4 regions of the Ensifer sp. LBL genome follow, and region 4 is predicted to be linked to each of the others. Evidence: predicted binding sites of a transcription regulator. Region 4 holds the regulator's gene; each other region holds the start of a gene.
The links. Region 4 encodes PhoB, which activates phosphate uptake and scavenging genes when phosphate is short. Its sites were predicted from a motif close to TGTCATNNANCTGTCAT; they were not measured.
Positions count from the first base shown of each region.

Region 1: OKW20_RS13235 (LTA synthase family protein) is a predicted target of PhoB. The motif match lies at 1,249-1,265, and genes of this name have one in related genera.
Region 2: OKW20_RS07050 (DUF47 domain-containing protein) is a predicted target of PhoB. The motif match lies at 1,335-1,351, and genes of this name have one in related genera.
Region 3: OKW20_RS16840 (DUF1045 domain-containing protein) is a predicted target of PhoB. The motif match lies at 1,111-1,127, and genes of this name have one in related genera.

Region 1 is NZ_JBNDJY010000003.1:322,500-324,699, forward strand. Features, by position in the region: gene OKW20_RS13235 (LTA synthase family protein) at 1-1,214, opposite strand, end outside; gene OKW20_RS13240 (NAD+ synthase) at 1,483-2,200, shown strand, end outside.
Region 2 is NZ_JBNDJY010000001.1:1,430,073-1,432,272, reverse strand. Features, by position in the region: gene OKW20_RS07060 (molybdopterin-synthase adenylyltransferase MoeB) at 1-21, opposite strand, end outside; gene recF (DNA replication/repair protein RecF) at 47-1,171, opposite strand; gene OKW20_RS07050 (DUF47 domain-containing protein) at 1,375-2,019, shown strand; gene OKW20_RS07045 (inorganic phosphate transporter) at 2,019-2,200, shown strand, end outside.
Region 3 is NZ_JBNDJY010000004.1:204,374-206,573, forward strand. Features, by position in the region: gene OKW20_RS16830 (NAD(P)/FAD-dependent oxidoreductase) at 1-564, shown strand, start outside; gene OKW20_RS16835 (PRC-barrel domain-containing protein) at 623-1,012, opposite strand; gene OKW20_RS16840 (DUF1045 domain-containing protein) at 1,227-2,030, shown strand; gene OKW20_RS16845 (NUDIX domain-containing protein) at 2,048-2,200, opposite strand, start outside.
Region 4 is NZ_JBNDJY010000001.1:1,001,746-1,003,945, reverse strand. Features, by position in the region: gene pstB (phosphate ABC transporter ATP-binding protein PstB) at 1-13, shown strand, start outside; gene phoU (phosphate signaling complex protein PhoU) at 64-777, shown strand; gene phoB (phosphate regulon transcriptional regulator PhoB) at 980-1,663, shown strand; gene OKW20_RS04895 (GcrA family cell cycle regulator) at 1,732-2,200, opposite strand, start outside.

The DNA of each region.
Region 1 (2,200 bases), on a different contig from region 4:
TCGTCCGAGGCGAAGATGCCGCGCTTCTGCATCGGCGGCATGTTCTCTTCCGACTTGAACATGTCGAAGCCGAAGGCCTTGTAGACGGCGGTGCGGTTCCAGAACCAGCTCTGGAACGGATGGATGGCGCGCGAGACGTAGCCTTCGCCGCGGAAGAAGGTGGCAAGCGACGGGATCGGATTGCGGATGTACTGCTGGTACGGGATGCTGCCATAGGGCAGGAACGCGTTGGAGAAACCGGTCAGCGCCTCGAACTCGACGTTGGCGGTCATGCCGCCGAACTCCGGCGAGAAGACGTTGCCCGACTGCATTTCGCGGATCGTCGGCATCGGGTCGGGCGAAAGCTTGACGTTCGGCAGGCGGGTCGGATCCCAGAAGGATTCGCTCATCAGCACGATGACGTCGGGCTTGCCGCGGTGCGAGGTGCCGGCGGGGAGCGGCTTCACCGGAATACGGTCGATCGCGTCGGCCATGTAGCCGGCGGGCGCGCTGACATTGGCCATCGGCAGGTTGATGGCAAAGGCGAGTGCAAAGCCGTTGTGCCTGTAGTTCTCGGTCTGGTCCCACATGATCGGGATGACCTTGAGGCGATCGCGGATCCACGAGAACTGGTTGTAATCCATGATGTTCCAGAAGGCGACGAGCAGCGGCAGCGCGAAGGCGAGGCGGGCGATGCGCTCGCGCTTCGTCAGCTTCGGGAAGGTGCGCCAGGCAAAACGCAGCAGGAGAGCGATGCCAACGACGGCGACGACCAGGCCGACAGCGATGCCGACGGCCGTCCAGGGACGGTCCTTCACCAGAACCGGCATCAGTTCCATGATCTGGCGACCGAACAGGAAGTCGGTCGGATAGAGCGGGTCGGACAGGAAGACCTGCTTCTGCTGGCAGACGACGGCGGGGATGATGGCAAGCGGCGCAATCACCACGGCCGACTTGTGTTCGCGACCGAAGATGCCGTCGACAGCGAGCAGGATCAGGAAGAAGGCGCCAACGGTCGTCAGCGCCGGGCGCGTCGGATCGAGCATGTAGGCGATGCTATCGGCAAGCGACTGACGCACGATCAGTTCGACGAGAAACACCAGAACGGCTGCGACGAAGAGGGAGAAGAATGCGCTGCGGGTGGCCGCGAGCGTCTTGGCGTGCCGTGTGGCGAAGCCCGGTCTATCGACATAGACACGTGAGCCTCTCGCAACCGCGGAATCGATACTGGCCAACATATTCTCCAATTTCATAAATGCGTCGTGTAACTGTCATACGCCCGTCATTTTGAACAGGGGATGAATGGTTTCTTAACGGGAATGGAGGGTGGCTTTTCGTGGCGTGAAGCAGCGCGAACAGCCCAGTATAAGGACCGGGAAAAACAGAATTTTTCGGTTTTTTTCTCGTCGCTGCGATTGCCTGTGGGTATTTTCCCGCAGATTGCGCTAAAGAACATTGCGAAAGTCAGCTGCAATCGTTCAGGACAGACCGACAGGCCCGCTCATGACCGCCCATAAAAACGCCCCTTCGCTCCTTCGCATCGCCATTGCCCAGCTCAATCCTACCGTGGGCGACATCGCCGGAAACCTGGCCAAGGCGCGTGAGGCGCGCGCCGACGCGGCGCGCCAGGGCGCCGATCTCCTGCTTTTGACGGAGCTGTTCATTTCCGGCTATCCGCCGGAAGACCTCGTTCTGAAGCCGGCCTTTCTGAAGGCGTGTCTCCAGGCCGTCGAAAAGCTCGCTGCCGAGACGGCGGATGGCGGTCCGGGCGTCATTATCGGCTTTCCGCGGCTGGCAAAGACCGGCCGGCACAATTCGATAGCCGTGCTCGACGACGGCAAGGTGATCGCGGTCCGCGACAAGGTCGACCTACCGAACTACGGCGAGTTCGACGAGAAGCGCGTGTTCGATCCGGGCGAGATGCCGGGGCCGGTCAATTTCCGCGGCGTGCGCATCGGCATCCCGATCTGCGAGGACATCTGGGGCGATCTCGGCGTCTGCGAGACGCTGGCCGAAAGCGGTGCTGAAATCCTGCTGTCGCCCAATGGCTCGCCCTATTATCGCGGCAAGGTCGACGTGCGCCATCAGGTGGTGCTGAAGCAGGTGATCGAGACGGGCCTGCCGATGATCTACGCCAACCAGCTCGGCGGCCAGGACGAACTGGTCTTCGACGGCGCCAGCTTCGCCTTCAACACCGACAAGTCGCTCGCTTTCCAGATGA
Region 2 (2,200 bases), 430 kb from region 4:
GAGCTTGTTCTCACCGGTCATGGCAATCCTCCTCGGTGACTTCTGCTTACCCGGTAACGCTGCCGTGCGAAACGGTCAGGAAGCGGCCGCGTTCGCCGAGCGCCTCAAACATCGATTGGTCCGTCCCGGTCATGAAGGCCTGACCACCAAGCCCATCGACGAGATCGAACAGAGCCGCGCGCCGATTGACATCGAGATGGGCGGCGATCTCGTCAAGGAGCAGCACTGGCGCGTGGCCGGTCATGTCGCCGACGAGGCGCGCATGCGCCAGCACCAGCCCGACGAGCAGCGCCTTCTGCTCTCCGGTCGAGCAACGCGCCGCCTCCATGTCTTTCTCCCGGTGACGAACGAGCAGGTCGCTGCGGTGCGGCCCGTCGAGCGTACGGCCGGCTGCCGCATCGCGCGGACGCCCGTCGCGCAGCATCGTCAGATATTGTTCTTCCAGATCATAGGCCGGACGATGGCCCTCGTCGTCGAGAAAGCCCGATAGCGCCAGGCGGGCCGACGGAAAGACGCTCTCGTCGACAGTGCGCTCGACGAGCGCCGTCAGCAGGCCAAGCATTTCCTGCCGCGCCAGCGCCATGGAGACGCCGAGGCCGGCCATTTCGCGCTCGATCGCCGTCAGCCAGGCCGGGTCCGGACGGAACTCGCCGAGCAGCCGGTTGCGGCTGCGCATCGCCCGGTCGAATTCGCTGGCGCGCCGGCCGTGTTCCGGATCGAGCGAAAGCACCAGCCGGTCGAGAAACCGTCGCCGGTCGGCTGAAGGTCCGGTGAAGAGCCCGTCCATCGATGGCGTCAGCCAGAGAACGCGCAGGTGGTCGGTCAGCTCGTCGACGGTCGCCGCCGGCGTTCCGTTGAGCCGCAGCCGCCGTGATTGTCCCTCCGTGACACCAGCCGTGCCGGTGCCGATCTCCACGGACCCCTCCATGCCCTCGACCTCGGCGAAGACGGAAAAGCCGTCGCCGGCGCCGACACGGGTGACGTCGGCATAGGCCGCGCGGCGGAGGCCCCGTCCGGGGGACAGGAAGGAGACGGCTTCCATGAGGTTGGTCTTGCCGGCGCCGTTCTCTCCCGTCAGCACCACATGGCGCTGGTCGAGTTCCAGCGACAGCGCCGCATAGTTGCGGAACTCCATCAGTTTCAGGCGGCTGAGAAAGACCTTTTGTGGCATCGGCAGTCCGGATTCGACGTTGGGCGCAGCTAGGACGAAAGCGCCCGCCAAGGCAAGGCGAAATGGGACGCGTCGCCATATCGTGCAAGATAGGCCGATATCGACAGGGGAAAGGCGACAAACCCCTTTGATTCGGTGCTTTTCATAAAGGACCTGGTGAAATATGACAGCCGCATGACAATCCACAGATGGATATACGTGTGATGCTGGCCTGGTTCCGCAAACTTCTTCCCCGCGAGGATCGCTTCTTCGACCTCTTCGCAAAACATTCGCGCACCGTCGTCGGTGCTGCCGATGCGCTCGACAAGGTTCTCGCTGGCGGCGACGATCTGGAAAAACACTGCGACCGGATCGTCGCGCTCGAGGATGAGGCGGACCACATCACCGCCGAGGTGCTGCTGGCCGTGCGCCGGTCCTTTATCACGCCCTTCGACCGCGGCGACATCAAGGATCTGATCCAGTCGATGGATGATGCCATCGACATGATGCACAAGACCGTCAAGACGATCCGCCTTTACGAACAGAAGAGCTTCGATCCCGGCATGCGCGAAATAGGCACCACGGTCGTCAAGGCCGCGCACCTGATCGCCGAGGCCATTCCGCTGCTCGATCGGATCGGCGCCAATCACGACCGCCTGATCGCGATCGCCGAAGAAGTCACCCGCATCGAGGGCCGCTCCGACGAACTGCACGAACAGGGCCTCAAGGACCTGTTCCGCCGCCACGGCGCCAGCAACCCGATGGCCTATATCATCGGCAGCGAGATCTATGGCGAACTCGAAAAGGTGGTCGACCGCTTCGAGGACGTCGCCAATGAAATCAGCGGCATCGTGATCGAGAACGTCTGATGGATGCGACGCTCGCCTTTCCGTTGCTCGTCGGACTGATCGGCATCGCGCTGTTCTTCGACTTCCTGAACGGTCTGCACGACGCCGCCAACTCGATCGCGACGATCGTCTCGACACGGGTGCTCCGGCCGCAATATGCGGTCATGTGGGCGGCCTTCTTCAACTTCATCGCCTTCCTGTT
Region 3 (2,200 bases), on a different contig from region 4:
GACGGCACCCGGATCGGTTTCGAGCATTGCATCATCGCAGCCGGTGTCGGCAGTTTTCAATTGATCGACGACGTGTCAGCGCCGCTGGCGGAAACGAGCGGCACGGCGGTCAAGGGCCAGGCGGCACTGCTGCGGGCGGAGATTGACCCGGCGCTTCCGGTGATTTTCGCCGACGGCGTCTACATCATCGCCCATGACGACGGCCATGTGGCGGTCGGCAGCACCAGCGAAAACAGTTTTGCCGATCCCCTGTCGACGGACGCGCAGCTCGATGAACTGCTTCGGCGCGCCGTGGCGCTTGCACCGCGCCTGGCAGAGGCCGAGGTGGTGGAGCGATGGGCGGGGTTGCGTCCGAAGGCGACGGGGCGGGAGCCGATGGTCGGCCGGCATCCGGACCATTCGAATGTTTCGGTCCTGACCGGCGGCTTCAAGGTGAGCTTCGGCATTGCGCATCGGCTGGCGCGTTTCGTCATGGATGAGATCGCCGGTTCTCCGACGATCGATATTCCCGATTCCTTCTTCTGCCGGAATCACATAGCCGCACTTCGCGACAAAAGCCTTTAGCCCCGGACATGCGAAAGGCCCCGCCGGCGGCGGGACCCGAGAGATCGAAAGTCAGGCATTACATCCAGTAGGGCGGCACGCCGTAGTAGTCGTAGACACGGCGACCGTTTTCCGCGTTCCAATCGTATTCATCGGTGCCGTGATATTTCGGCGCGTTTTCGACCTGATCGCGAGTCACATCAGTGCGATAGCCGCCGAGCTTCTCGTCATAGGTCAACTTTGCCCAAGGCAATGGATAGTGGTCTTCACCGAGGCCGAGAAAGCCGCCGAAGCCGAGCACCGCATAGGCGACGCGCCCGCTGCGCTTCTCGATGATCACGCGCTCGATCGAGTCGATGTGTTTGTCGTCGGGGCCATAGACCCTCGTGCCTTCAACCTTGTCGCTCGCGATCAGGTCGTGGGTCTCCTTGATCCGGGCGTCCTGAAGGTTCGCATTGTGATAGGTCACGCTTCTTCTCCATCCTTGTTTTCCTACCTTTTAGGAACGGGCGATGGGCCGGATGGTTCCGAAAAAGGAGGACGGCTGCTGCGCTCGTCCCAGGCCGACTTCGTCAATCTGTCACGCAAATCACCTAAGACGCGGCCATTGGACAAGTCGGGGTGAGGGCGGAAAACCGCATGCTTTTGCTCATCCCGCGCTGAGGGATACCCGGAGCCAGCCGATGCGCTATGCCATTTGTTTTACGCCGCCGATGGCCGACACGCTTTCCGCGACCGCTGCAAGCTGGCTGGGGCGCAACGTCTATTCCGGCGACCCCACGGAATTGCCGTCGGTCGCGGGCTTGAGCGCCGCAGATGTCGCCTATCACACGGCGGTTCCCCGCCGCTTCGGCTTTCACGCAGTGATGATGTCGCCGTTCCGCCTGCATCCCGATATGACGGAATCGAAGCTTCTGAAGGCGCTGATGCATTTTGCCGGCGCCCAGACCCCGTTCGAAATCGATCGCCTGGAGGTTGCCCGCATCGGTCGATGCTTCGGGCTGATGCCGCAGGTGCCGAGTACGGCCATGCATCTGCTTGCGGCCAACGTCGTCCAGGAGTTCGATGCCTTCCGCGCGCCGCTCAGCGAAGACGAGATCGAGCGTTCCGATCCGGACCGGCTGACCGCGCCGCAGTTTTCCAATCTGTACCGTTGGGGCGATCCGCATGTGATGGACGAGTACCGCTTCCACATGATGCTGACCGGCCCGCTTGCACCAGACGCGATGCGGCGGGTCGAGGCACCACTGCGCGACCTCTTCGAGCCCTGCCTATCAAAACCGCTTTCGATCGGCAGCCTTGCGCTGTTTGTCGAACAGGAGACGGGGGCGCCCATGCGGGTGCATTCGCAGCACCCGCTCGGCAAGATCTCGACGAACACGCGCGCCGAGAGGGCAAAGCGCGCCGCCGCCGATCCGTCGCTGGCGCCGCAAGGCGCGGTTCGGCCGCTGCCGTTGATCGTCGCTGCGCTGATGGCGCAGCGCTAACCGGAAACGCACACCGGCTAATCTGCAAACAGCAGCGCTTTCGGATAGGGCAGACCGAGGGGCGGCATGTCCGCCGGCGCGAAGTAGCGTAGCGACTTCGTCTCGCCGTCGCTGATCGGTTGCTGGGAGCCAACGATCCGGCATCGATAGAGGGTAACCACATATTCGAC
Region 4 (2,200 bases):
CCGCTTCGGCTGAGGCCGCATAAGGCTGCAACAGTAACTGCAAAGCGCCCGTAAGGATCGACGATCATGTCCATGCATATCATGTCCGCCTATGACGAAGAACTGAAGTACCTGACGCGCCGCATCTCGGAGATGGGCGGTCTCGCCGAGCAGATGGTCGCCGAATCCGTTCGCGCGCTGGTCAATTCCGACCTCGCTCTCGCGCAGAAGGTGATCTCGGACGACACCGTTCTCGACGACGCCGAGCGCCAGATCGGCGAGAAGGCGATCGTCACCATCGCCAAGCGCCAGCCGGTCGCCGCCGACCTGCGCGAGATCATGGGTTCGATCCGCATCGCCTCCGATCTGGAACGCGTCGGCGACCTTGGCAAGAACACCGCCAAGCGCGTGATCGCGGTTGCCGGATCCGGCATTCCGCGCAAGCTCGCCCGCGGCCTGGAGCACCTGGCAGAGCTGGCTCTGGTCCAGCTCAAGGAAGTGCTCGACGTCTACGCTTCGCGCTCGCCGGAGAAGGCCAACAGCATCCGCGAGCGCGACGAGGAGATCGATGCGATCTACACCTCGCTGTTCCGCGAGCTTCTGACCTACATGATGGAAGATCCGCGCAACATCACGCCCTGCACGCATCTTCTGTTCTGCGCCAAGAACATCGAGCGCATCGGCGACCACGCGACCAATATCGCTGAGACGATCTATTACATGGCGACGGGTGCTCAGCCGGAAGGCGAGCGTCCGAAGGATGACACCACTTCGACACTGGGCTCGGTCAACGACTGAGCGCCGAGCGCGCCGTAAGCATGCATGCCCTTTGAAATCTGATCCGGTCGCGGCTTCGGTCGCGGCCCCGAATTCCTGTATCTGAAGCACGCGGTTTTCGCCCCGCCTTTGAAATCGGCGGACGTGCTCCAGATTTAGAGTGTCTGAGCGCCGGCCGGGCCGATGAGCCCAAGGGTCGCCCGCGGTAAGGAGACGTTACCTGATGTTGCCAAAAATCGCCGTAGTCGAAGACGAAGAGGCGCTGAGCGTTCTGCTGCGTTACAATCTGGAAGCCGAGGGCTTCGACGTCGACACGATCCTGAGGGGCGACGAGGCGGAGATCCGGCTTCAGGAGCGGCTGCCCGACCTGCTCATCCTCGACTGGATGCTGCCCGGTGTTTCCGGCATCGAGCTTTGCCGCCGGCTGCGCCAGCGCCCCGAGACGGAGCGCCTGCCGATCATCATGCTGACGGCGCGCGGCGAGGAAAGCGAGCGCGTCCGGGGTTTGGCGACCGGCGCCGACGACTATGTGGTCAAGCCATTCTCCACGCCGGAGCTGATGGCGCGCGTCAAGGCGATGCTGCGCCGGGCAAAGCCCGAGGTCCTGTCGACGCTGCTTCGCTGCGGCGACATCGAACTCGACCGCGAGACCCATCGCGTTCACCGCCGCAGCCGCGAAGTGCGCCTCGGCCCGACCGAGTTTCGTCTTCTGGAGTTCTTGATGTCCTCGCCGGGCCGCGTCTTCTCGCGCTCGCAGCTTCTGGATGGCGTCTGGGGCCATGACATCTATGTCGACGAACGCACCGTCGACGTGCATGTCGGTCGCCTGCGCAAGGCTCTGAATTTCTCGAACATGCCGGACGTTATCCGCACCGTTCGCGGCGCCGGCTATTCGCTCGAAAGCTGACAGATCCGGGAGTCGCCAACAAAAAAAGGGGCCGATCGGCCCCTTTTTTATTGATGCTGTCCGGCTTCTTAGCGGGCCCTGCGGCGCTCACCCGACGGCTGGTAGGCCAACCGCGCATGGAAGGTGCAGTAAGGCGAGGATTCCGGGGAATCGTTGCCGCAGAAGTGAAACTCTTCCTTCAGCGGGTCGCCGATCGGCCACTTGCAGGTGCGCTCGGTGAGCTGGGTCAGCTCGAGGCGGCGCGACATCGGCACGACAACGTCGGTCCGGGTGCTGAAATCCTGCTCGGCAACGAGATCGACTTCGATTTCTTCCTTGAGAACGACAGCGCCGGCCGCGCGTGCAACCGGGCGGGCCGAAACGCGCGAAGCGTAGTTCGGCGCACGCGGTGCCGAAGTCGGGCGCTTCGGACGGGCCGCCGTCGTGGTGCTACCGCCGGCCTTGGCGCGACCTGGCAGGCTCAGGCGGTGAACCTTGCCGATGACAGCGTTACGGCTGACGCCGCCGAGCTGTGCCGCGATCTGGCTCGCGCTCAGG